DNA from 4 places in the Agarivorans sp. QJM3NY_33 genome. Region 3 is predicted to be linked to each of the others. Evidence: predicted binding sites of a transcription regulator. Region 3 holds the regulator's gene; each other region holds the start of a gene.
What was found. The regulator LexA, encoded in region 3, represses DNA repair genes until DNA is damaged. The targets are predictions, from matches to a motif close to TACTGTATNNNNATACAGTA.
Positions count from the first base shown of each region.

Region 1: recN (DNA repair protein RecN) is a predicted target of LexA. The motif match lies at 3,169-3,188, and genes of this name have one in related genera.
Region 2: ruvA (Holliday junction branch migration protein RuvA) is a predicted target of LexA. The motif match lies at 3,871-3,890, and genes of this name have one in related genera.
Region 4: recA (recombinase RecA) is a predicted target of LexA. The motif match lies at 3,900-3,919, and genes of this name have one in related genera.

Region 1 covers NZ_CP194039.2:3,664,541-3,670,343, forward strand. Annotated here, with positions in the region: gene ACRRSY_RS16565 (ABC transporter permease) at 1-401, opposite strand, end outside; gene ACRRSY_RS16570 (ABC transporter ATP-binding protein) at 391-1,506, opposite strand; gene ACRRSY_RS16575 (extracellular solute-binding protein) at 1,564-2,634, opposite strand; gene recN (DNA repair protein RecN) at 3,195-4,862, shown strand; gene ACRRSY_RS16585 (outer membrane protein assembly factor BamE) at 4,940-5,305, shown strand; gene ACRRSY_RS16590 (RnfH family protein) at 5,355-5,696, opposite strand; gene ACRRSY_RS16595 (SRPBCC family protein) at 5,699-5,803, opposite strand, start outside.
Region 2 covers NZ_CP194039.2:2,657,874-2,663,676, reverse strand. Annotated here, with positions in the region: gene ACRRSY_RS11975 (lipase family protein) at 1-125, shown strand, start outside; gene ACRRSY_RS11970 (hypothetical protein) at 144-587, opposite strand; gene ACRRSY_RS11965 (hypothetical protein) at 769-936, shown strand; gene ACRRSY_RS11960 (YeiH family protein) at 949-1,890, opposite strand; gene rssA (patatin-like phospholipase RssA) at 2,072-2,896, opposite strand; gene ACRRSY_RS11950 (TetR/AcrR family transcriptional regulator) at 3,136-3,768, shown strand; gene ruvA (Holliday junction branch migration protein RuvA) at 3,993-4,613, shown strand; gene ruvB (Holliday junction branch migration DNA helicase RuvB) at 4,629-5,636, shown strand.
Region 3 covers NZ_CP194039.2:4,497,641-4,503,443, reverse strand. Annotated here, with positions in the region: gene ACRRSY_RS20355 (reverse transcriptase family protein) at 1-824, shown strand, start outside; gene ACRRSY_RS20350 (hypothetical protein) at 1,375-1,878, shown strand; gene ACRRSY_RS20345 (hypothetical protein) at 2,299-2,841, opposite strand; gene ACRRSY_RS20340 (DUF3800 domain-containing protein) at 2,835-3,539, opposite strand; gene lexA (transcriptional repressor LexA) at 3,948-4,589, shown strand; gene coxB (cytochrome c oxidase subunit II) at 4,939-5,803, shown strand, end outside.
Region 4 covers NZ_CP194039.2:3,267,111-3,272,913, forward strand. Annotated here, with positions in the region: gene alaS (alanine--tRNA ligase) at 1-2,183, opposite strand, end outside; gene ACRRSY_RS14705 (regulatory protein RecX) at 2,325-2,774, opposite strand; gene recA (recombinase RecA) at 2,811-3,854, opposite strand; gene mutS (DNA mismatch repair protein MutS) at 4,019-5,803, shown strand, end outside.

The sequences.
Region 1 (5,803 bases), 830 kb from region 3:
AAGCCTTGGCTAATCACTCCAGATTCGCGCAATAGAATCATCCAGCCATAAGTTCGCACTAACTCACTCACCCAAAATGGCAATAAACAACTCAGCAATAACAAACGCTTGCTACGTCCCTTAGCCACTTTCGCGATAAAAAATGCAACTGGAAAACTAATCACTAAGGTGATAAAGGTGGCCAATAACGACATCCACACGGTGCGTAACAAGGTGTGCCAATACAGGGGTTCAGAAAAGAACTGCTGATACTGATAAAGGCCAACACTGTCACCCACACTATAATCACGCTTGATTAAAGATAGCTCTAACATTTGCAAATGTGGCAATACAATCAACAGCACAAACCACAGCAGAAAAGGCAAGATTAATAAATAAAAGCCCAGAGTTTTAGCTTTCACCGTTCACCTCTTTCGTGATACAGCGCGCTTGAGATGCATTCCAATAAATACGTAATGGGCTGCCGACCACAATATTTTGCAAAGCAAAGTCAGCGCCAGGAGAAACCCGATAAAGCTCATCATGATGCTGGTCTCTCACCATTAAGGTCGAGCTGGCGCCATCAAACAGACACTCTTCAACCTTCACATCAAACTGATTATCCGCTTTCACATCTTCACCCGCCTTGGCGATACCAATCGCCTCTGGCCGAACAAATACATCTACGGTGGTTTGCGGACGCTGCTGCACATCGGTTTCAACAATCAAGTGTCGCCCTCGGGCGGTCTTCAATAGCGCCACCGCTTGACGTTGCTCGACCACCACCGCCGATAGTTGATTGGTTTGTCCAACAAACTTAGCCACAAAGGCTGACTGCGGTTGATAATAAAGTTGCTGCGGACTTGCCACCTGCTCGAAGCGGCCACGGTTCATCACCGCTACTTTATCCGACATCACCAAGGCTTCAGACTGATCATGCGTAATGTAAATAAAGGTGGTACCAAACTCACGTTGTAAGTGTTTAAGCTCAACCTTCATCTTCTCTCTAAGTTTTAGATCTAAAGCTCCTAGCGGCTCATCAAGTAATAATAAACGCGGCTCTAAGACCAGACTACGGGCGATCGCAATCCGTTGTTTTTGACCACCCGACAACTGGGCAATTTGCTTCTGTTGACTACCGTCTAAACCCACTCGGCTGAGTACATCTTTAATTTTTGCGCTTCGCTCAGCCGCTTTCACACCACGACGCTTTAAACCATAAGCGATATTCTCAGCCACATTCATGTTGGGAAATAAGGCCAAGTGCTGAAACACCATATTCACCGGACGCTTATTGGGGGCCAGCTCATTGACTCGCTTTTGATGGATACGGATCTCTCCCTCACTGGGAAATTCAAAACCAGCAAGCATCCTTAGCAAGGTGGTTTTACCACAGCCCGAAGGCCCTAGAATAGAAAAGAAAGACCCAGCTTCAACATTAAAATTTAAACCGTCTACTGCGGTAAAATCAGAAAAGTGCTTAGAGAGGTGTTCACATTCAAGATCAAATTTAGCGTTTCCCGCCATAGTACAAGTACATCCAAAGATAAAAAAAGAAGGGCCTTACGGCCCATTGATAAGTGCTTATTGTGCAGCTTGCACGCGATCCAGCACCTTGCCTTCCATGGCTTCTAAGCCAGCAGGTACTGCGGGATACCATTTAATATTATCAATATCATCGCTACTAAAACTGGCATTAAACTGTGCTTTAGCCACTTCGTTCACATAGGCATCGGAGCCTTTCGAGGCGGTGAAGTTACCCGCAGACTCGGTAATTTTTGCTGCGATTTCTGGACGCATCACAAAATTGATCCATTGATAAGCGGCGTCGACTGCTTTTGACTTGCGTGGAATCGCAAAAGTATCAATCCAACCTAGCGCGCCAGACTTTGGTGCAACAAACTGAATATTTGCTTGATCTCGGTTTAACTTCCAACCACCTGCATCCCAAGCCATCGCGGCAACCACTTCGTTGGCACGCATCAGGTTCATCAACTCATCACCACCAGACCAGTAAGTTTTCACGATGGGCTTACATTCCACAAGCTTCGCTTCAACCTTATCCAAGATCTGTTGGTATTTGGCAGGATCGGCGTAAGCCGCAAAAGGATCTTCGCCAAGAGCAAAAGCAAAAGCAATTAAAGTAGGACGTTTCAAACGATAAGAAATTTTGCCCTGATACTTGCTTTGACATAAATCGGTATAGTCAGCTACATCTTTGGCCATATTACCGTTCACCACCAAACCGCTGGTTCCCCAAACATGCGGAACACCAAATACTTTATCGCCCACGGCAGTATTTTTCTTGGTCGCATCGAGCATTGAACTAATAATTTGTTTCTGGTCAATTCGGGCTAAATCGATGGGCTGATAAATACCAAACTGTAGTTGCACACCAGTGATACGGTCTTGACTAGGTTGCGCCAAATCGAAACCAGAGCCGCCTGTTGCGCGTAACTTAGAAATCATATCTTCGTTGTTTGATTTGGTGACTTTTACTTCAATACCAGTTTCTTTTTGAAACAAATCGATCACCTCTTGAGGCGCATAACCGCCCCAAGTTAGTAGACGAAGTGTTTCGGCACTGGCTTGCACACTTGCCATGGCTCCCATACCAAGTAACAAGCTGCTTATTGCAAAACGTTTATTCAACATAATATCTTCCATGTATTTCTAAGGTTAATTGGGCTGCCGACTAATACAGCAGCGATACAACAACTATTTGATAAACATGCACTACTTTTATGACACAAATGTGAAGCTGCAAGCAACTAAAAAATGAATAAAAATCAAGCTAAAGCCAGCCATGCCGCCTTAAAACAAGCGCTTACCTGACAAAACAACGGCCAAAAAAACCACCCATTGTGACAAAAATATGAATTCTAGATAACAGAATAACCAATGACCAGAAGTTAACGAGTAGTGAATTGTGCTACTTATATCGGCAATAGGCAGCTAACAATGCTACCTGCATACAATACCTCCAGTAACCACCAAATCATCGGCCATTTGCTACTTTATATAATTAAATCAATTAAATGAGTGACCGAGTTCCAGAGTAATCCTCTCTCTTATGGGCGGCGACATAAGCGTATAAAAATATCCCTTGCCTCATCCTTAGCACCAGTAAACCAGCTTTTTACGATTTGCACTTGCATGCACAAAAATACCGCTATATATTTATACAGCAGCTGTATGGATAAACAGGTATAGGAATGCTCACTCAACTCAGCGTACAAAACTTTGCAATTGTTCGGTTCTTAGAGCTCGATTTAAGCCGAGGCATGACCACCATCACTGGTGAAACTGGCGCAGGTAAATCAATTGCAATCGATGCCTTAGGCTTGTGTTTAGGTAACCGAGCGGAAGCGAGCATGGTGCGCCAGGGTGCCAGTAAGGCAGAAGTCAGTGCGCAATTTGAGATCAGCCAGAACCAAGCCGCGCGGCTATGGCTGCAGCAAAATGAGCTGTTAAGCGACGATGATTGCATATTACGCCGAGTAGTCACCAAAGAAGGTCGCTCTAAAGCCTATATCAATGGTACTGCGGTCCCCTTGGCACAACTCAAACAACTAGGGCAATACCTCGTTAGCATTCATGGGCAACATGCGCATCAGCTATTGCTTAAACCCAGCCAACAACTGGCGATTGTCGATCAGTATGCCGCTCATCCGCAATTGCTGAGTGAAGTGAAACAAGCTTACCAGCATTGGAAAGGCCTCTGTAACGAGCAAGAACTTGCCCAACAGCAACAAAAAGAACTGCTGGCCCAACAACAACTGCTTGAATATCAGGTTAAAGAATTAGACGAGTTTTCTCTGGCTGAAGGGGAATACCAAACCATAGAACAACAACATCAGCGTCTTTCTCACAGCACCGAGCTGCAACAAAGTAGTTTTCAGCTTAGCCAGCTCCTAGCCTTAGATGAGCAAGTTAATGTACTAGACATGCTAGGCCAAGCCTGTAGAACTACCAGCCAGCTTCTCGCGCTCGATCCCAAACTCGAAAACATCAACAATCTGTTACACGATGCACAGATTCAGATTGAAGAAGCCGGCCAACAGTTAGGCCATTACAGCGAGCAGCTAGACTACGACCCAGAGTTATTTGCCGAGTTAGAACTGCGACTCAGCCAAGCCCTTGAGTTGGCCAGAAAACACCATACCAACGCCGAACAACTGCCAGCACTACATTTGAATTTACAGCAACAGTTAGAGCAGCTGAGTCAACAAAGCCAGCGCTTCGAGCATCTTACGGAAGACATTGAGCAGGCATGGCAGATTTATCTAAGTAAGGCCAATAAACTATCGAAAAGTCGCGAACGTGCCGCCAGTAGCCTCAGTAAATTAATCACCAAAGAAATCCATAAACTCAGTATGGCGAAAGCCCAATGTGAATTTGCACTACAAAGTGATGCCAGCCAGTTCACCAATTCAAATGGCGTAGATCGCGTCGAGTTGCGGGTCACCACCAACCCTGGTCAGCCGATGCAAAGTATTGATAAAGTGGCCTCTGGCGGAGAACTCTCCCGTATTGGTTTGGCCATTCAAGTGATTTGCTCAGCCAGTATTTTAACCCCAACCCTGATCTTCGATGAAGTTGACGTAGGCATTAGTGGACCAACCGCCGCAGTGGTGGGCGGCATGCTACGAAAACTTGGGCAACAGTGCCAAGTATTGTGTGTGACCCACTTACCACAGGTAGCGGGACATGGTCATCAACAGATGTTAGTGAGTAAGCAACAGAAGAAAAATGAAACCATCACCAACATGCTCACTTTAAACGGCCAACAACGTCTCGAAGAATTGGCTCGCCTGCTCGCCGGCGATGCAATTACCCCTTCTGCACTGGCAAATGCGCAAGAATTGTTGGTTGAAGACTAAATTCTTCGTAGTAGACGCTTCTTTTTCGGGCGGGGCTTGGTTATGATGCCTTCCTTAACAAGGAGCTTCGATTAACAATGCGTTTCACAGCTAAAATTTTTATTCTACTTGCCAGCCTCGGACTTAGCGCCTGTTCAGCCTTCGATTGGATGGTATATAAGGTTGATATCCCACAGGGTAACTACATCGACGATGCCAAAGTAGAACAGCTCCGCGTCAACATGACCAAGGAGCAGGTTCAATTTGTATTGGGTTCACCGATGTTAGTAGATGCTTTCGACCAAGAACGTTGGTACTACCTATACAGTTACAAAAGTGGTAATGGCTCACTCGAACGAAGAAATTTGGTGGTTGAGTTTGTGAATAACCACCTAGCGCTGGTTGAAGGTGACTACCAAATTAGTAAAGACTTTATGGTGCCTCTCGAAGACGAAACCAGCTAACTGCCCCCAAGCATATAAAAAAGCCAGATCATCGATCTGGCTTTTTGGTTTAAGCTTCAGCGCGTTGCTTGGGCCTGCCACCGGTGGTTTTATCTGCCCTCCCCGCAGCCTTTGCGCGTTCAGCTCTAATTTTACGAAGCTCTTTAGGATCGGCAATTAAGGGACGATAGATTTCAATTCTATCGCCATCACGCAAAGTTTGATCCAGTTTAGCCGCTCGACTAAAAATGCCAACCGAAGCCGACTCAGGCTCAATCTCTGGAAAGTGATCCACAATACCCGACTGCTTAATGGCGGCCAAAATATCGCAGCCTTGTGCAACACTCAGTGCCAGTAATACTTGACGCTCTGGTAAGCCATATACCACTTCAATATTAATTTTTTCGCTCACCACTAATACACCTGTTTTGCTCGGTCGACAAAAGCCTGCACCATCGAGCCGGCCAATTCTTGAAAGACTCGGCCAAAGGCCGCTGCAATCAACTTGTTGCTAAATTC
Region 2 (5,803 bases), 1.8 Mb from region 3:
TATATGAGAATACGCCCACTTGGTATCGAATGTCGAAGTCGCTAATTAGCTGGATGCTGTTGCCTTTTACTTATCATTACATGCGTAAATATATTCGAAATAAAGATTATTTTGACGAGCATTAACTGCAAAAAAGTATTCCATCAGTTCGCATAAGCGCGCGCTGACTTCAGTTGTGCTTTGTTAATCGTGAGGGTCTCGGTTCGAGGCCAGCGGCCACAGAGTATCGTCAGTTCTTGTTCATTTTCTTTATAATAAACGTAACGTTGCCCCTTACCTAAGCTACAACAAATCGCTTGGTCACCTAGATAGCTGATGCTAATAAAGCCCTTCTCAGAATGAATATTTGGACACCAGTCTTTACTATTGCCACCGTGAGTATTGGGTTGTCGTGCACGCAATACCTCGAGTACATCGATGGTATTCACGGGATGAGTAGAAAACCAATTGAGGTATTCTTTAAGGCTAAGCTGCTTTCCATAAAATTCGGCAAGGGTAACTTTTTGCATTTCCAATATCAGTAGGATAATAGCGAGTATTACGATGATGAAAGGAAATAGTATTCTGTAGAGCAATGTTTGAAGCATGTTTCTGCCATTAATTTCAATAATTGCTGACGATTTTAACAAAAACGTGATGTAAGTCTAATATTTGTTACTTTTTGCGTCTGCCTCTCACTTATACCCGAGTGAACTAGCTTATGGATATTCGGAATTTGTTACGGCCTTTGATTGGTTTAAGCTTAGCTTGCTTAAATGAGGAGCCAATATGTTACAGACTCTGTTGTGGATACTTATCCCTTTATTTTTATTACTATCGGTCTTTAGTGGCGAGTTGATGCGTTTGATTTTTGAATCTTTGGCTTTCCTTAGCTTACTGTTGATTTTGGCTAGCAAGCTTAAAGCTAAGGATGAAAAAGCCAGTCATGAAAGCTGAACATCGTCGATGTTAATAATAAGCGAGGATAATCAGTAATGATGCGCTAGCAATGCTAAACCATAGGCTAAGGCCTAATAGTAAGGGTTTCATCCCAGCCGCTTGAATATTTTTTGTGGTAAGCCCATAACCAATGAAAAACAGACAAACCCCGAGTAGTTGTTTCGATACCTTAAATAAACCTTGATAAAGTGACTCAAATATTGGCACATAGTTACTGACCAACATTGCTAAGATATAAAACAAAATGAAGTAAGGTACCGAAAGCTTACCGTCTTTTTCTTTAAATAATACCGCGCTAATTAAGGCCACTGGAATGATCCATAGAGCTCTTGCCAGCTTGACGGTGGTAGCAACGTTTAAGGCTTGGTCTCCATAACTTGCGGCAGCGCCGACTACAGAAGACGTATCATGAATGGCAATCGCCGCCCAGTAACCAAATTGGACTTGGCTGAGGTGAAGTAAGTGTCCTAGCAGTGGAAAGATAAATAAAGCACAAGCGTTGAGAATAAATACGGTGGCTAATGCTAAGGAAATCTGCTTGCTGTTGGCCTTTATCGCGGGAGAAACCGCGGCAATTGCGCTACCGCCACAAATCGCGGTACCCACAGAAATGAGATAAGCCGTTTTTCGCTCTACTTTTAGCAACTTTGCGACCACAAAACCTAAACATAAGGTAAAGGCGATAGAGCCAACAATTAAACCAAAGCCTGCTTGGGTATATTCAATGGCTTGCTCGATAGAAATGCCAAAGCCAAGGCCAACTACGGAAATGGCTAACAAACGCTTGGTGACTATGCCGATATTTATGTTGTTTGGCGTCAAGCCTAAACTGGCTAAACATGCACCAATAATCAGCGCTCCCGGCCCATTTACCCAAGGGGTTAATACTGATAAAGCAACCGCAATACATAGATAATCATTAGTCGATAAAAGTTTTAATTTGTTCAGCATAACGTGCCCCTAACTGTGAAGTTTTATTATAGAGCACTGATGGTTTAGTTAAATGGCTAATTAAGACCTGAAAAAAAGCAATAATTGACCATTAATAATTGATTTAATAGAAGTTAATTTGTCGTTATCAATATTATTGATTAAAGTAATCAATAATATTCCTGGATCAATATGGCTGTTTTTATCTCAATTCTTCTTCGATATGTGGTTGTAGTAACTCGGTGACTCGCCGTCCTTCTTGAATCGCTTCTTCGGCGCGGTGGAAATCCATCACACTAATACTACCTAATTTAGGGTTTAACAAAATATCAGGTGGATCGCCGGCCATACGGGCCCGGGTAAGGCGCTCTTGCATAATATTAATTGAGGTCGACATAACGCCGATCATTCCCGGTGACCGATCATCATTATTCTGTTTGATGCTTGCCAGCATTGATGTTAAAAATTCTTTACCTCCGCCCAATAAGCGTAAGAAGGGTTGGTCGGGTTCACTAGTGCTATCTTTAAGCTCATCGTCGAAGTTATTGAGGTGAGACTTGTCACTATTTAGGTTGACAGCAATCACCACATCGGCGCCCATGGCTCTGCATAGCGAAACAGGAACGGGATTGACTAAAGCGCCATCCACCAACCATTGATTATTCAGCTGGTAAGGAGCCATTAAGCCTGGCATGGCACAGGAAGAGCGGACCGCATCGCGGACTCGGCCTTGCTGCAGCCACACTTCTTTCCCCGATCCCAACTCTGTTGCGATAGCACCAAAGGGAATACTTAATTGCTCAATATTGCTACGTCCAATATATTGCTCGGCGGCGTTAAACACTTTTTCACCAGTTAATAGCCCCCCTTTATAGAACGAAAAGTCCATAAGGTTGAATACTTGCCAACTAGATAATCCTAGCGCCCAGTTGGTTAATTGGTCGACACGTTGGCATGCATAAGCCGCGCCAACAAGAGCTCCAATGGAGCAGCCTGCGACTAGGTGTGGACGGATCCCCCATCTCACGTAATGCCAAAATTACGCCTAAGTGAGCCCATCCTCTGGCGGCTCCACTGCCAAGTGCTAAGCCGATCACTCTGTCTTTTCGTTTGGCCATGGACTACCTCCTCGGGGGGGATGCACATATTAATGACGCGAAACAAGTCGTTTTCACCGTTTTATATTGAGTTAATTGTGCCAATATATGAGGTGATTTGTGTAGCTATTCAGTAAACTATTCTATAGCTGATGAATAGGAAAAAGTAATGAATTCAAAAAATAAAGTCGGTCGACCGAAAGGTGAGAGTCAAGCCCGGCAACGGTTATTAGAGGTGGCAACAGCGTTATTTATTGAGTTTGACTATGACCGAGTGTCGTTGAGGATGATTGGTAAGCAGGCGCAATTAGATCCTGCCTTAATTGCTTACTATTTCGGATCTAAGGCTGGTCTATTTGGCGAAATGCTAAGCTCGGTATCCAGTCCGGTGTTTGCTACTTTACAGCAGGTTACGGCGCAGCTAGGCAGCCGCAGCTTAAATGACTTAATGCGTATTTATTATCAAACGATGGCCGATAATCCTCATTTTCCGAAGCTAATCTTTCAGTTGGCAAGTATGCCCGGCAACCATGAAAGTCTCGAGCAATTGAATTTAATTTTGCAAAATCTTGGCCGTTTGTTGGGGAAGGGCCTATTTCAACGTTTAGCGGCAGAGGGCTCTTTTGCGGAAGGGGTTGATGCTGAATTAGCTCAGTTGAGCTTTATGAGTTTAATGGTCTTTCCGTTTTTGATCCCGGAGCGTTTATTGCAGGCCAATCACATTAGTCTGCCAAAAGATAAATTATTGAAACTGGCAGAACATAACATTGCTTTGTTGGCTCGTGGACTGTTTAAAAATTAATAGATACCTGAGTCGCTATCGTGGTTAAGTTCTGTGCTACTTTGATTTTAAGCCGCTATTTATGAATCGTTTTGCGCAAAATCCGCTTCGAATACGGAGAAAGACTGGATAAATATCCAGTCTTTGAGTTAAGCTAGCTTCAATTTATCAGCGTAGTGTGCCAGCTTTATGATTGACTTGCTCAGGTGAGTTAGCTGGTATTGTATTTAGACGGAGTCATCTTAGTGATAGCCACTATCAAAGGTATTTTAGAAGAAAAAGTACCCCCTTTTGTGTTAGTCGACGTAGCTGGCGTGGGTTACGAAATCCAGTTACCCATGAATTGCTTCTATCAATTGCCCGAATTGGGCGAGCCAGTGCGTTTACTGACCCATTTTATTGTTCGTGAAGATGCTCAGTTGCTTTATGGCTTTCATGATAAATCTTCGCGCGCCTTGTTTCGCGAGTTGATTAAGGTGAATGGAATAGGTCCAAAAGTGGCGCTGGCCATCTTGTCAGGACTCAGCTGTGAACAATTTGTCTATGCGGTAAAACATGAAGATTTATCCAGCTTGGTAAAAGTTCCTGGGATCGGCAAAAAGACGGCTGAACGGCTATTGGTCGAGATGAAAGATCGTTTGAAAAACTGGCATGCAGAACCACCAGCTACGCCATTAAGCGATGGTATTACAGCCAATGGCGATCTACCGCTGAGTCCTGCTACCGATCCCAAAGAAGAAGCCGTTGCAGCCTTAGAATCGCTGGGTTATAAAGGCGTTCAAGCTGAAAAACTCGTGAAGCTAGTATGGCAGTCGGGTATGAGCAGTGAACAGTTGATCCGTGAAGCCCTTAAGGCTGCATTATAATTTAAGGTTCAAAAGATGATAGAAGCAGATCGTTTGGTAGCAGCCTTGCCCGTTGCAGAAGAAGAAACCGTCGATCGGGCTATTCGGCCAAAACGCTTAGGTGATTATACCGGCCAACAGGCGGTTGTTGAGCAATTGGAAATCTTTATTGAAGCCACGCGCCGCCGTGAAGATGCCTTGGATCATTTATTGATTTTTGGCCCGCCAGGTTTGGGCAAAACGACGCTTGCGAATATTGTGGCGAACGAACTTGAAGTGAATATTAAAACCACTTCCGGCCCAGTGCTTGAAAAAGCGGGAGACTTAGCGGCACTGTTAACTAATTTAGAACCTGGCGATGTGTTATTTATCGACGAGATTCATCGTTTAAGTGCAGTTGTTGAAGAGATCCTTTATCCGGCAATGGAAGATTATCAGTTGGATATTATGATTGGTGAGGGGCCAGCCGCGCGTTCTATCAAACTTGATTTGCCGCCGTTCACCTTAATTGGTGCAACCACTCGAGCGGGAATGTTAACCTCACCACTTAGAGATCGTTTTGGGATTGTGCAACGCTTAGAGTTTTATAAAACTGATGATTTGGCTGATATTGTGAAGCGCAGCGCTCATTATTTGAATTTAACCTTGGATGAAGCGGGTGCTTGGGAAGTGGCTCGTCGCTCTCGTGGTACGCCGCGGATCGCGAATCGTCTGTTACGTCGGGTTAGAGATTTTGCCGATGTAAAATTTGATGGCAAAGTCACTCAAGAAATCGCAGCACAAGCTTTGGATTTGCTTAGTGTCGATAGTGCTGGCTTTGATTATATGGATACCAAATTGTTGCTTGCCATTACTGATACTTTTGGCGGTGGCCCTGTTGGCTTAGATAACTTAGCCGCAGCTATCGGTGAAGATAAAGAAACCATTGAAGATGTACTTGAACCTTTCTTAATTCAACAGGGTTATCTGCAACGTACTCCTCGCGGACGGATCGCCAGCGACCGTGCCTATTTGCACCTTGGTTTAGATTTACCTAAACGTTAGAAATGCTGTCGTTTATCGGCGACAGGCAAGTCAATAAAACGGCTTAATGTGTTCATTTTTAAGCCGTTGGCCGAAATTTGTATCGCAATTGTTCAAATTAAATGGTTTGAGTCTTAACCTTAAGCACTTGCCTGTGTATAGTATTTTCTAATTGAAATACTTAGGTA
Region 3 (5,803 bases):
ATGGCGACAAGCGTATTACTTATGACGCTTACCACTCGTTGAAAAATGTACATAAGACGCTAAAGGTAAGGCTGTTCCAGAATGTTTCCTATCCTGACTACATCCAAGGTGCTATCTCTGGGCGTTCCTATATCGGAAACGTAAAGAAACATACCAAGAGTACTATTATCATATGTGAAGATATTACAAATTTCTTTCCTACCATACGTGAGTCCGATGTCGAAAAGATGTTCATGCGTCTTTTCCACTTTCCTAAAGAAGTGGCTAGCCTTCTCACTGGGTTAGTCACTCTAAATGGCACTGTTCCACAAGGGGGCGTTTGTAGTAGTTATGTTGCAAACCTAGTTATGTGGGAAAGAGAGTCAGTCCTAGTTGCTTTACTTCAAGCTAAGAACCTTACTTATACTCGTTATGTTGACGATATAACGGTCTCGTCTAAAGACTATATTGAGAAAGCAGAGATAAGCAGCGTTATAGCTTCCATATACGGTATGTTGAAGAATTTTGGTGTCAAGCCAAATAAAGCAAAACACGAAGTCTTGAGTAATGGCATGCATCAAAAGGTTCACCGAGTTGGGGTGAACGGTAAGCGGCCAAGTTTTGGAAAAGAGGAAAAGAAACGAGTTCGAAGTGCGGTGTATAACCTAGAAGCACTGTTTAAAGACAATGCTTGTTCGTATGACGAGTACCTGAAAGCATTCAACTCGGCAAGTGCATTGGTAGCGAAGCTAAAGCAATTGAATGTGCGTCAAGGACAAAAGTACAGAGAAAATCTCAACCTACTCAAACCATCAGCCAAGAGAGTTGAGCTTAGCAATCAATAATTAGTGGGTGAAAGAATTTGGCCGCTTGACTATAGGCTTTTGCAATACCTTACGCTGATCCGTTAAGTGCTAGTTTAGCAAAGTCACTCACACGTTTTTTGGGCTGGACGTGTAACACAATATATACCCCATTGTGTTTTAGTGAAAAATATCAAAAATGAGAAAAAGCAAGCCGATGAGGTACATTGCTTCATCATAATTCTGTCGACAAGTCTTAAGCCTTAACAGTTATGTTTAATTCAGAAAAAGACATTATTGATACTATTTTCAATTTACGTGCTGATGTATGGCAACTATTCTTTACTTAAGATTCTATCTAACTATGTTAGGTAGTTTGTACAAAGCATATATAGAGTTAGCTATGGCTGTATTAGACTTAAAATGTTTTGACCTCCAGAGTAAGTTCGCTGAAGATGGTTTTATTCATAACCTGTATCAAATTGAATATTTTCAACATTTTTGATGGCCTGCTGGCTCTAATTTACTTCTCGCCATTTTCTTTTTGTATTGTGTATGGAGTAAGGTTTTGGCGAAGCTATGAGGAATAATTGTGAACGATAAGATTTTTTCGCAGCAAGGTATCCATGTATTTTTTCTAAAGGCGTCTATAGCGATTATAGTGTTCTTGATGACAGCTATAATCGTTCAGCAGTTACAAGGTATGGCTGCTCAGGAAAGTAAGCTATATCTAGATAAAGCAATTGCCCAAGCTGAAGTTAGTTTTTATGAAGAACAAAAGTTAGTTAATCCTGAAGATAAACTGAAACAAAAAATCGCATCTGCAAAGTTGGAAGCTCTATCAAAATCAATTGAAACACATGACTCTTTACTCGAGTTCAACGAAAATTTGGCAGTGCTTTGCTTTATGCTTTCCATAATGAGTTTAAGCATTGGCCTTTTCTTTTGGATAAATTACTTACCATATGCTCAAGTGGCAGCTATATCAGTATCGAGTAATGCAACTGAAAAACCTTGGGAAGAGCCATATTTTATTACACCAAGGGAGTACCAGCAGTATTCGGTGCGTGTAAAGCATTTAGATTTACCCAATTAAACGGAACGTTGTATCTTCAAGTCCTAACGAGTTTCTGCCCCAAAGTTGTTTAGATTAGAAACTCATTCACATTGTGCTTATCTGTTTTTGCTATATTTCAGCTAATGCGATAGGCAAAATCCAGGATCCACCCCTACATTTCCGAAGCGTAAAACAACTGTTGGAAAGGATAGCTGACAAAACTAGCGTGTTAGAGAAAAATAGTACGCAGTAATTGATGTTTGCTTAATTTTTATTAAATTCAATGGCTTGAGTTGAAGTTTTTGAGATGCATGGCAAACCATGTGTATATCTGCATACAATAATCGTTGACTAAATAGTAGGTGTTAACCATAATTACGCTGCTCACCTACTATTGAGTAGAAAGAGGTGACCGTATCGCCCGGTCTACAATAGGCGACCAATCCCCTCCAATTCCTTTTAGAACCAGGAATAATCGCGTAGCCCATTCTCGTTATTGATATAGTTGTTGTATCGCACTTGATAGTCGTTTTTCTTGCGTTGATGATCAACGTAGAAACTTGTTACTAGAAAAGAACTGGCTCTTCCTAGCTTTTGGAGGATAACGACAAAATCGTCATCCTTAGCCCAAAGATACAAACGAATATTTTTCTTTGAGTTGGTCTCTTTGTGATAAAACAGCTTAATCGAAGCATCTTGATGATTTGTGATTATCTGTCGAACCCACTCCAGACGAGACGCTCTTCGAAAGTCGGGATAGCGTTCTAATATCCTAACATGTCGTCTACCGTTTACCCACTCGACTTCTTTTTCTTTTCTAGTGGTTAGGTGCCAAAATGTGTCTTCTTTACCATCCGTTTTTCGATGACATTGAGGGTTGATGTAGATCTCGCCCGCTAGGTATGTATCGGTTGATATAAAGTCTCTGTGAAAGAATTCATACAGGTGATTGATGATTTGAGTCGCGTCAACAATAGACAAGTCAATCGGTTCGCTTAGCATTTTGCCCCCTTTCTAGGGTTAAACCTGAATATGTTGAATTGGTCTTCCCAAGGAGGAGTGCCGCAATCTAAAGAAGAACATAATTTCTCTTCTAAGTAAGAGACAAATCGCTTTTTTATTCCGCTAGTCTTGGGGATGTCATTTCTATTTTTGTATGCAATTGCACCAATCAAAAGGTCACAAAGTTGAATTAATTGTACTTCGTACGATTGAACGATTGTTGCTTTAGCTGATAGTTGCCAGTGAGTACCGTTTTGCAAAACCTCACACATTTTCAGTGTTTTTTCAGCACCAAGCGTATCCATGTAATCTAGATATATACGATATTCATTGTCGACTTTTAAGAAGTCTCTCAAAGTGTAATAGAACATTTTGTAGTAGAAATCGCTATGAGAGCCTGCGTTATACTGGTTGTGATCAAGAGAGTTTTTATTTAGGACAACGGTAGATTTGAAGTTAACCTCCTGATCATCCAAGATTAAATCAATCAAGTCCTTATAGAGAGGCCACTGATGTTTGTTCAGTTTGCTCCATTTCAGCTCCGGTTTGTAGTTGTGTTTGTGCCTCAGGCTTTTGATACTTCGAGTTAAATTCTCTGCTTTTTCCGCACTGCAATGAAAAGCTCCCAGCACCATTACGTCACTGCCATCGTGAAGTAGGTGACAGCTTTCATCACAAAATATCTTGTAGACTGCCATTTCTAGGTTTGTACCGAAACATTATGATTGATGAAGAATAATCTCATAAAAAACGCAACATAATCAATTGCAGAGTTCTTTCATTTCTGTATGAGTGGAGGGGCAGTTTTTGCTCTTTACTATTGATGCTTCCCCCCTACTTTTTCTAAGTCAATTCATCAGAGAGAGGCTACTCCCTAGCTCAAATTGTCCAAAAATGAGTTAGCTCTACTCCTCGTATCCTTCTCTATCCCAATTTCTACTTATTTGCGATGGATGTCACGAAATGTGGGGTGTAGTTTCAAAGTAGCGGAAAGAATTCCAATGAAACTGAAACCTACACTTAAGCTGTTGATTCGAGATAAAACCTTGCTTCATTAATCATGCTGTATATACTAACAGTGTGCTGTATAAACTTACAGGTAGATTATGAAACCCTTAACGCCCCGTCAAACCGAAGTGTTTGAATTGATCCGTCGTAACATTCAAGACACAGGCATGCCGCCAACTCGCGCTGAAATCGCCAAAGAGCTGGGCTTTCGCTCGGCCAATGCTGCCGAAGAACATTTACGCGCCTTAGCTAAAAAAGGGGTGATTGAGATGATCCCCGGCGCTTCGCGCGGGATCCGTATTAGCGAAGACCATTTACCTGCTAATGCCGCGAATGACGAGCCAGAAGAAATCGGCTTGCCGCTGATTGGACAAGTGGCCGCAGGTGCCCCTATTTTGGCACAACAACATGTTGAGTCGCACTATGCGGTCGATGCTAATTTGTTTCATCCGCATGCCGATTATCTGTTGCGGGTGCAGGGCATGAGCATGAAAGACATCGGAATTATGGATGGCGATTTATTAGCGGTGCATAAAACCAACGATGTGCATAATGGTCAGGTGGTGGTGGCGCGCTTAGACGATGAAGTCACTGTGAAGCGCTTTCAACGTGACGGGAAAATGGTCTACCTTCATCCCGAGAACGAAGCACTTTCAACTATCGAAGTTGATTTAGAGTATCAAAGTGTTGATATTGAAGGTTTAGCGGTGGGGATCATCCGTACCGCAGACTGGATGTAGTTACTCCCTAAAACTAAGTTCCCTTCTTTTTAAAGCCCAAATTATAGCAATTTGGGCTTTTGTCGTTTACTTCACAGCTTTTATTTTAAATGTCTATATTTATAACATTCTATTTACAATTATTTAACTAAGCGTCTATTTTATAAGCAGTAAGGTATTTTAATTGCGAAGCCTTGCTGCTTTGGGAAGGGAGTTTTCCCTTATTTTGCGGCCACTTTATTATTGTAAGCAGCGATGTTTGCAATGAAGTGACCGGCCTTGGCTACGAGCAAAGGAGAGCGCTGTGGGCCGATGGATACCGCTAGTATTGCTGGCATGTTGGGTGAATCAAGCATGGGCGCAACAAACGATGTCGTTCAATTTACGCCCTGGTGTCACCGCCATTAGTGAGCAGGTTTACGGCTTGCACATGACTATTTTTTATATATGTTGTGTCATTGGGCTGGTGGTGTTTGGGGTGATGTTCTGGGCGATTTTTCATCATCGAAAGTCCAAGGGAGCCGTTGCCGCACAATTTCATGAGAGCACCAAAGTTGAAATTGTCTGGACGATAATTCCCTTCATCATTTTGATCGGCATGGCGATTCCTGCCACAAAAACCTTATTAGCGATGGAAGATCCTTCCGATGCCGATCTCACTATTCAAGTCACTGGTTCGCAGTGGAAGTGGCACTACCGCTATTTTGATCATGAGCTGGAATACTACAGCGTGTTGGCCTCGGATATGAAGCAAGTACAGGGCAAGCTTGCTAAGCGCGATAACTACTTATTGGAAGTAGATCATCCACTGGTGCTGCCAGTCGGCAAGAAGGTTCGTTTTTTAATGACTTCGGAGGATGTGATCCACTCCTGGTGGGTACCCGACTTTGCGGTCAAAAAAGATGCTAATCCGGGTTTTATTAACGAGGCCTGGACCAAAATTGACCAGCCGGGGATTTACCGCGGCCAATGTGCCGAACTTTGCGGTAAAGACCACGGCTTTATGCCGATTGTGGTGATTGCTAAACCTCAGGAGGAATACCTTGCTTGGTTGGCTCAGGCCGAAGCCGCTTACGTAGAAAAGCAGCAACAAGAGTTGGCCATGGTGGCGTTGACCATGGATAACGAGGAGCTGATGTCCTTAGGCAAAAGCGTTTATGAGAAGACTTGCGCCGCCTGCCACCAAGCCAATGGAGAAGGCCTGCCAGGGGTATTTCCAGCCTTAAAAGGCAGCC
Region 4 (5,803 bases), 1.2 Mb from region 3:
TCACCGATGGTGAATTGATCACCTTTGACCAAGTTAGCTGCCGTTTGAACTTCTTCGGTTAATCGATGGATCAGATCAATCGCAAATTGCCCGGTAACCGCTTCGATACGACGAACGCCAGCTGCAATCCCTGCTTCGCTAGTCACTTTGAAAAAGCCAATATCACCAGTATGATTTACATGGGTACCACCACAAAGCTCTGTAGAGAAGTCACCCATGCTCACCACCCGCACGTCATCATCATATTTTTCACCAAATAGCGCCATTGCACCGGCTTGTTTGGCTTCTTCCAAGTTCATCACCTTGGTGAGTACTGGTAGGTTACGGCGAATTTGTTGATTGACTAAATGTTCGATCTGACTAATCGACTTCATCGAAATCGCTTCAAAATGAGAGAAATCAAAGCGTAAACGTTGCGCTTCAACTAACGAACCTTTTTGCGATACATGCTCGCCAAGTGTTTGTCGTAAAGCTGCATGTAATAAATGAGTCACCGAGTGATTAAGTGCCGTGTTCCAGCGGCGACGTGAATCTACTTTGGCCCTTAGTTGCTGTTGGGCAAGACTAGCCCCTTGAACATATCCCTTATGTAGAAAGGCTTTTCCTAACTTAATGGTGTCTTCAACGACAAAGCTACCGCCATCAAATTGAAGCTCACCAGCATCCCCAGCCTGACCGCCAGATTCAGCATAAAATGGGGTTTTATCAAGCACTAAAATGCCATGATCACCATTCTCTAACACCGACTGTTCCTCACCTTCTTTAAACATTGCAACAATGTTTACCTCGGCTTCTAGATGTTGATAACCTAAAAACTCGGTTTCGGCGTTAATTTGCAGATTATCGTTGTAGTCCGTATCGAAATGACTCGCTTTTTTAGCGCGTTCTCGTTGCGCTTGCATTGCTGCGGTAAACTCAGCCTCATCGACACTAAGCTCACGCTCTCGAGCAATATCGGCAGTTAAGTCAGCAGGGAATCCATAGGTATCATAGAGTTTAAAAACTAACTCACCCGGGATAACGGAGCCCTCTAAGCCCTGAAGCGCCTCATCTAAAATCATTAAGCCGCGATCTAAAGTCTTAGCAAATTGCTCTTCTTCTTGACGTAAGACTCGCTCAATAACAGGCTGCTGCTTGGCCAATTCTGGGTATGCATCCCCCATTTCGGTAATTAAGGCCGCTAACAGTTGATAAAAGAAACCTTCTTGCGCACCAAGCTTATTCCCGTGACGCACCGCTCGACGAATAATTCGACGCAATACATAGCCGCGGCCTTCATTAGCGGGCATAACACCGTCGGCAATCAAGAACCCACATGCTCGAATATGATCAGCAATGACCCGTAACGATTTATTTTCTAAATCATTGGTACCGATGATTTTTGCAGCTGCTGCAATCAAGTTTTGGAAAATATCAATTTCGTAGTTGGAGTGGACCCCTTGTAAAATCGCAGAGATCCGCTCAAGGCCCATGCCGGTATCAACGGATGGGTTTGGTAAAGGCTCCATATGCCCGTTAGCTTGGCGGTTAAACTGCATGAATACGACGTTCCATATCTCGATGAAACGATCTCCATCTTCTTCAGGGGATCCCGGAGGGCCACCCCAAATATGCTCGCCATGATCATAGAAAATTTCGGTACAAGGACCACAGGGTCCTGTGTCACCCATTTGCCAAAAGTTATCAGACTCAAACTTTTTCTCTGGTGACTTGTCACCAATACGAATAATCCGATCTTGTGGTACACCGATTTTATCGGCCCATATATTAAAAGCTTCATCATCCGAGTGATAAACCGTCACCAACAACTTTTCTTTAGGTAACTTAACCACTTCGGTTAAAAACTCCCATGCGTAAGCAATTGCATCTTCTTTGAAGTAATCACCAAAACTGAAGTTGCCTAGCATTTCGAAAAAAGTGTGGTGACGTGCAGTATAGCCAACATTTTCTAAATCATTGTGCTTACCGCCCGCCCGAACACAACGCTGTGAGGTTGTCGCTCGGGTATAACTACGCTTGTCAATTCCGAGAAATACATCTTTAAATTGATTCATACCCGCGTTAGTAAATAGTAAGGTTGGATCGTCATGTGGCACTAACGAACCACTTGCCACAACTTGGTGATTTTTGCTGTTAAAGAAGCTTAAAAACGCTTCTCTTACTTCAGCTGAAGTCATCTTCATGAAACTCTTTCCTGGGGGTTTGTAGCAACTCGACTTAGTGGTAAAGCTAGTATTACTCGTCGACAAGCGCTGAAAAAAATGAAACTCAAATTAATCGCGACAATATAGCACGCAGACCTTTATAGGCAAAGTGTTCGACACTTATTGCTGCTGCTCGCTAAACAAAAGATTGATCAGTTCAAAATCGAAGCCACGACGATATAGGTAAGCGCTGCATTTTTGCTGTAAAAGTCGTTCGGAGGGGAAGCCTTGACTGAATTTACGTGCAAACAGCTGCTGAAGGGCTTGATACCAGTCCCATTCAGGAAGAGCTAACACTTCTGTGACAATCGCCTTATCAATTCCTTTACTGAGCAAGTATTGATAGAGGTAATTACGTCCATAACCTTTAGCAAGGCGGGAGCGAGTTAATTGCATCGCATAATTAATATCATCCAACCAAGCATTCTGCTCAGCATAGTCAATGGCGTCAGCGATATCCGAGGGTGAATAACCCTTTTGTTGCAGTTTTTGCGATAATTGACGGCGACTATAGGCGCGCCGAGAAAGTAAATTGATGGCTGAGTTTAAAGCGCTACGCTGGTTCATCATTAATAAAAAGGAGCCTTACGGCTCCTCTAGATTGGCTTACGCTTCGCTATCGACTGGCAAGTCTTCAACTTTTACCGGCTCTTCCGCAACCACGGGATTAAGAAGGTTATTACGAATGGTCAATTCAATTTCTTGAGCGATTTCTGGATGCTCTTTTAAGTAATTTGAGGCATTCGCCTTACCTTGACCAATTTTTTTACCTTTATAAGAGAACCAAGCACCAGCTTTATCAACTAGTTTTTCAGCCACTCCAAGGTCAATTAATTCACCGTAGCGATTAAAGCCTTCACCATACAAAATCTGAAACTCAGCCTGCTTGAACGGAGCCGCTATTTTATTTTTAACAACTTTAACGCGCGTTTCGTTACCAACAATCTCATCACCGCTTTTCACTGCACCGATGCGACGAATATCTAAACGAACCGAAGCATAAAACTTCAAGGCATTACCACCCGAAGTGGTTTCAGGGTTACCAAACATCACGCCAATCTTCATCCGGATTTGGTTGATAAAGATACACATACAATTGGTTTGTTTTAAAGTACCCGTTAACTTACGTAAAGCTTGAGACATTAAGCGTGCTTGCAAGCCAACGTGGCTATCACCCATATCGCCTTCAATTTCGGCTTTTGGTGTCAGTGCGGCCACTGAGTCAATCACTATCATATCAACCGCGCCAGAACGGGCCAACATATCAGTGATTTCTAAGGCTTGCTCACCCGTATCAGGTTGAGAGATAAGTAGCTCATCAACATCGACGCCTAACTTTTTAGCATAGATAGGATCCAGAGCATGCTCAGCATCGACAAAAGCACAAACCTTACCGGCTTTTTGCGCCTGCGCAATGGCTTCTAGTGTTAAGGTTGTTTTACCAGAACTTTCAGGGCCATAGATCTCAATCACCCGGCCCATAGGTAAGCCACCAGCGCCTAAAGCGATATCCAAAGATAACGAACCGGTAGAAACCGTTTCAATATCCATAGTACGGTTATCGCCAAGTTTCATAATTGAACCTTTGCCAAATTGTTTTTCAATTTGACCTAAGGCCGCAGCCAGTGCCTTTTGTTTATTTTGATCCATATCGCCCTCATCAGGTGCTTTAAACAATCTTATTGTCCAGTAGTATACTGTTTATTCATACAGCATCAAGTTTATTCCACTATAAATTAGTAAAAGAGTTTTGCCTAATCCAGCCACAACTTTTATCCTTGCAGCTTCATTTAGCCAGTTCACTATGCAGTTCGATGACCGAAATGACCGATATCAATCTAGAAAAACATACACCGATGATGCGCCAATACCTTAGCTTAAAGGCACAGCACCCCGAAATTTTACTATTTTATCGGATGGGTGACTTCTATGAATTGTTCTATGAAGATGCCAAGCGTGCTTCTGAATTGATGGATATTTCCTTAACCAAACGAGGACAATCTGCGGGCAACCCAATACCAATGGCCGGGATCCCCTATCATGCCGTAGAAACGTACTTATCCCGTCTGGTGCAACTCGGTGAATCGGTCGCTATATGCGAACAGATCGGCGACCCGGCAACCAGTAAAGGTCCAGTAGAACGTAAAGTGGTTCGCATCATCACACCAGGCACAGTCAGCGATGAGGCTTTATTAGAAGAAAAGCAAGAAAACCTATTGGTAAGCGTTGTAAATCAACAGCTGCAGATTGGACTCGCCTATTTAGATATTGCCAGCGGCCGGTTTGTGATTAATCAATTCAGCGGTGAACAACAGCTTCAAGCTGAGTTGCAAAGACTTAAGCCCTCTGAGCTACTATACCCCGATAACTTTGAGTTTGTAGAGATCTTACAAGCGAATAAAGGCCTACGTCGGCGCGGAGAGTGGGAGTACGATCTTGCCAGCGCACAAAAAATATTAAACCTACAATTTGGTACCCGTCACCTAGATGGTTTTGGCGTTAGTGAATACCCATTAGCGATAGCTGCCGCAGGTTGCTTAATGCAATATGTTCAAGATACACAACGCACCGCCTTACCGCATATCAATACGATCATCATCGAAAAGCAAAATCAATTTATTCAACTCGATGCTGCTAGCCGTAAGAACCTTGAACTTACCCGTAATTTGTCTGGCGGGCAAGAACACACCCTCAGCGCAGTATTAGACCGCAGCGCAACCGCAATGGGGAGTCGGCTGCTAAATCGTTGGCTGCATCAGCCCTTAAGAGATCAGGCTCAAGTCCGTGTGCGTCAAGATTGCATTGCCGAATTAATCCAAGCAGATTTATACGGACAACTACAAACTCAGCTCAAAGCAATTGGAGATATTGAGCGAATTTTAGCGCGTTTGGCGCTGCGCTCAGCGAGGCCTCGAGATCTGGCCAGACTTCGCAATGCATTTAATATCTTGCCCGAATTACAAAGCAACTTACAACAAACTGTCGCTTTAGCACCATTGGCTAAAGACATTGCTGATTTTCCAGAACTACTGGAACTATTACAGCGAGCGCTGATCGATAATCCGCCAGTGTTAATTCGTGACGGTGGGGTAATAGCCGCAGGCTATAATCAGGAGCTTGATGAATGGCGAGATCTAAGTGACGGCGCCAATGACTACCTTCGTCAAATTGAACAACGAGAGCGAGAGCAAACCGGGATTGCCAACTTAAAAATTGGTTATAACCGAGTACACGGCTTCTATATTGAAGTCAGTCGCCTATATGCAGACCAAGTACCGGAGCACTATATTCGTCGTCAAACTTTGAAGAATATGGAGCGTTACATTATTGCCGAACTCAAAGAGCATGAAGAAAAAGTACTCTCCAGCCAAGGCAAAGCACTTGCTCTTGAAAAACAATTATATGACCAATTATTAGATCTACTGCTACCAAAAATCAGTGAATTACAGCGTAGTGCCCAAGCTTTGGCACAGTTGGATGTTCTTAGCTGCCTCGCTGAACGCGCCGAGTATTTAAACTACGTTCGCCCTAGTCTTGTCCAACAAGCTTGTATCAACATTCAAGGTGGGCGCCATCCAGTCGTTGAACAAGTTAACGAA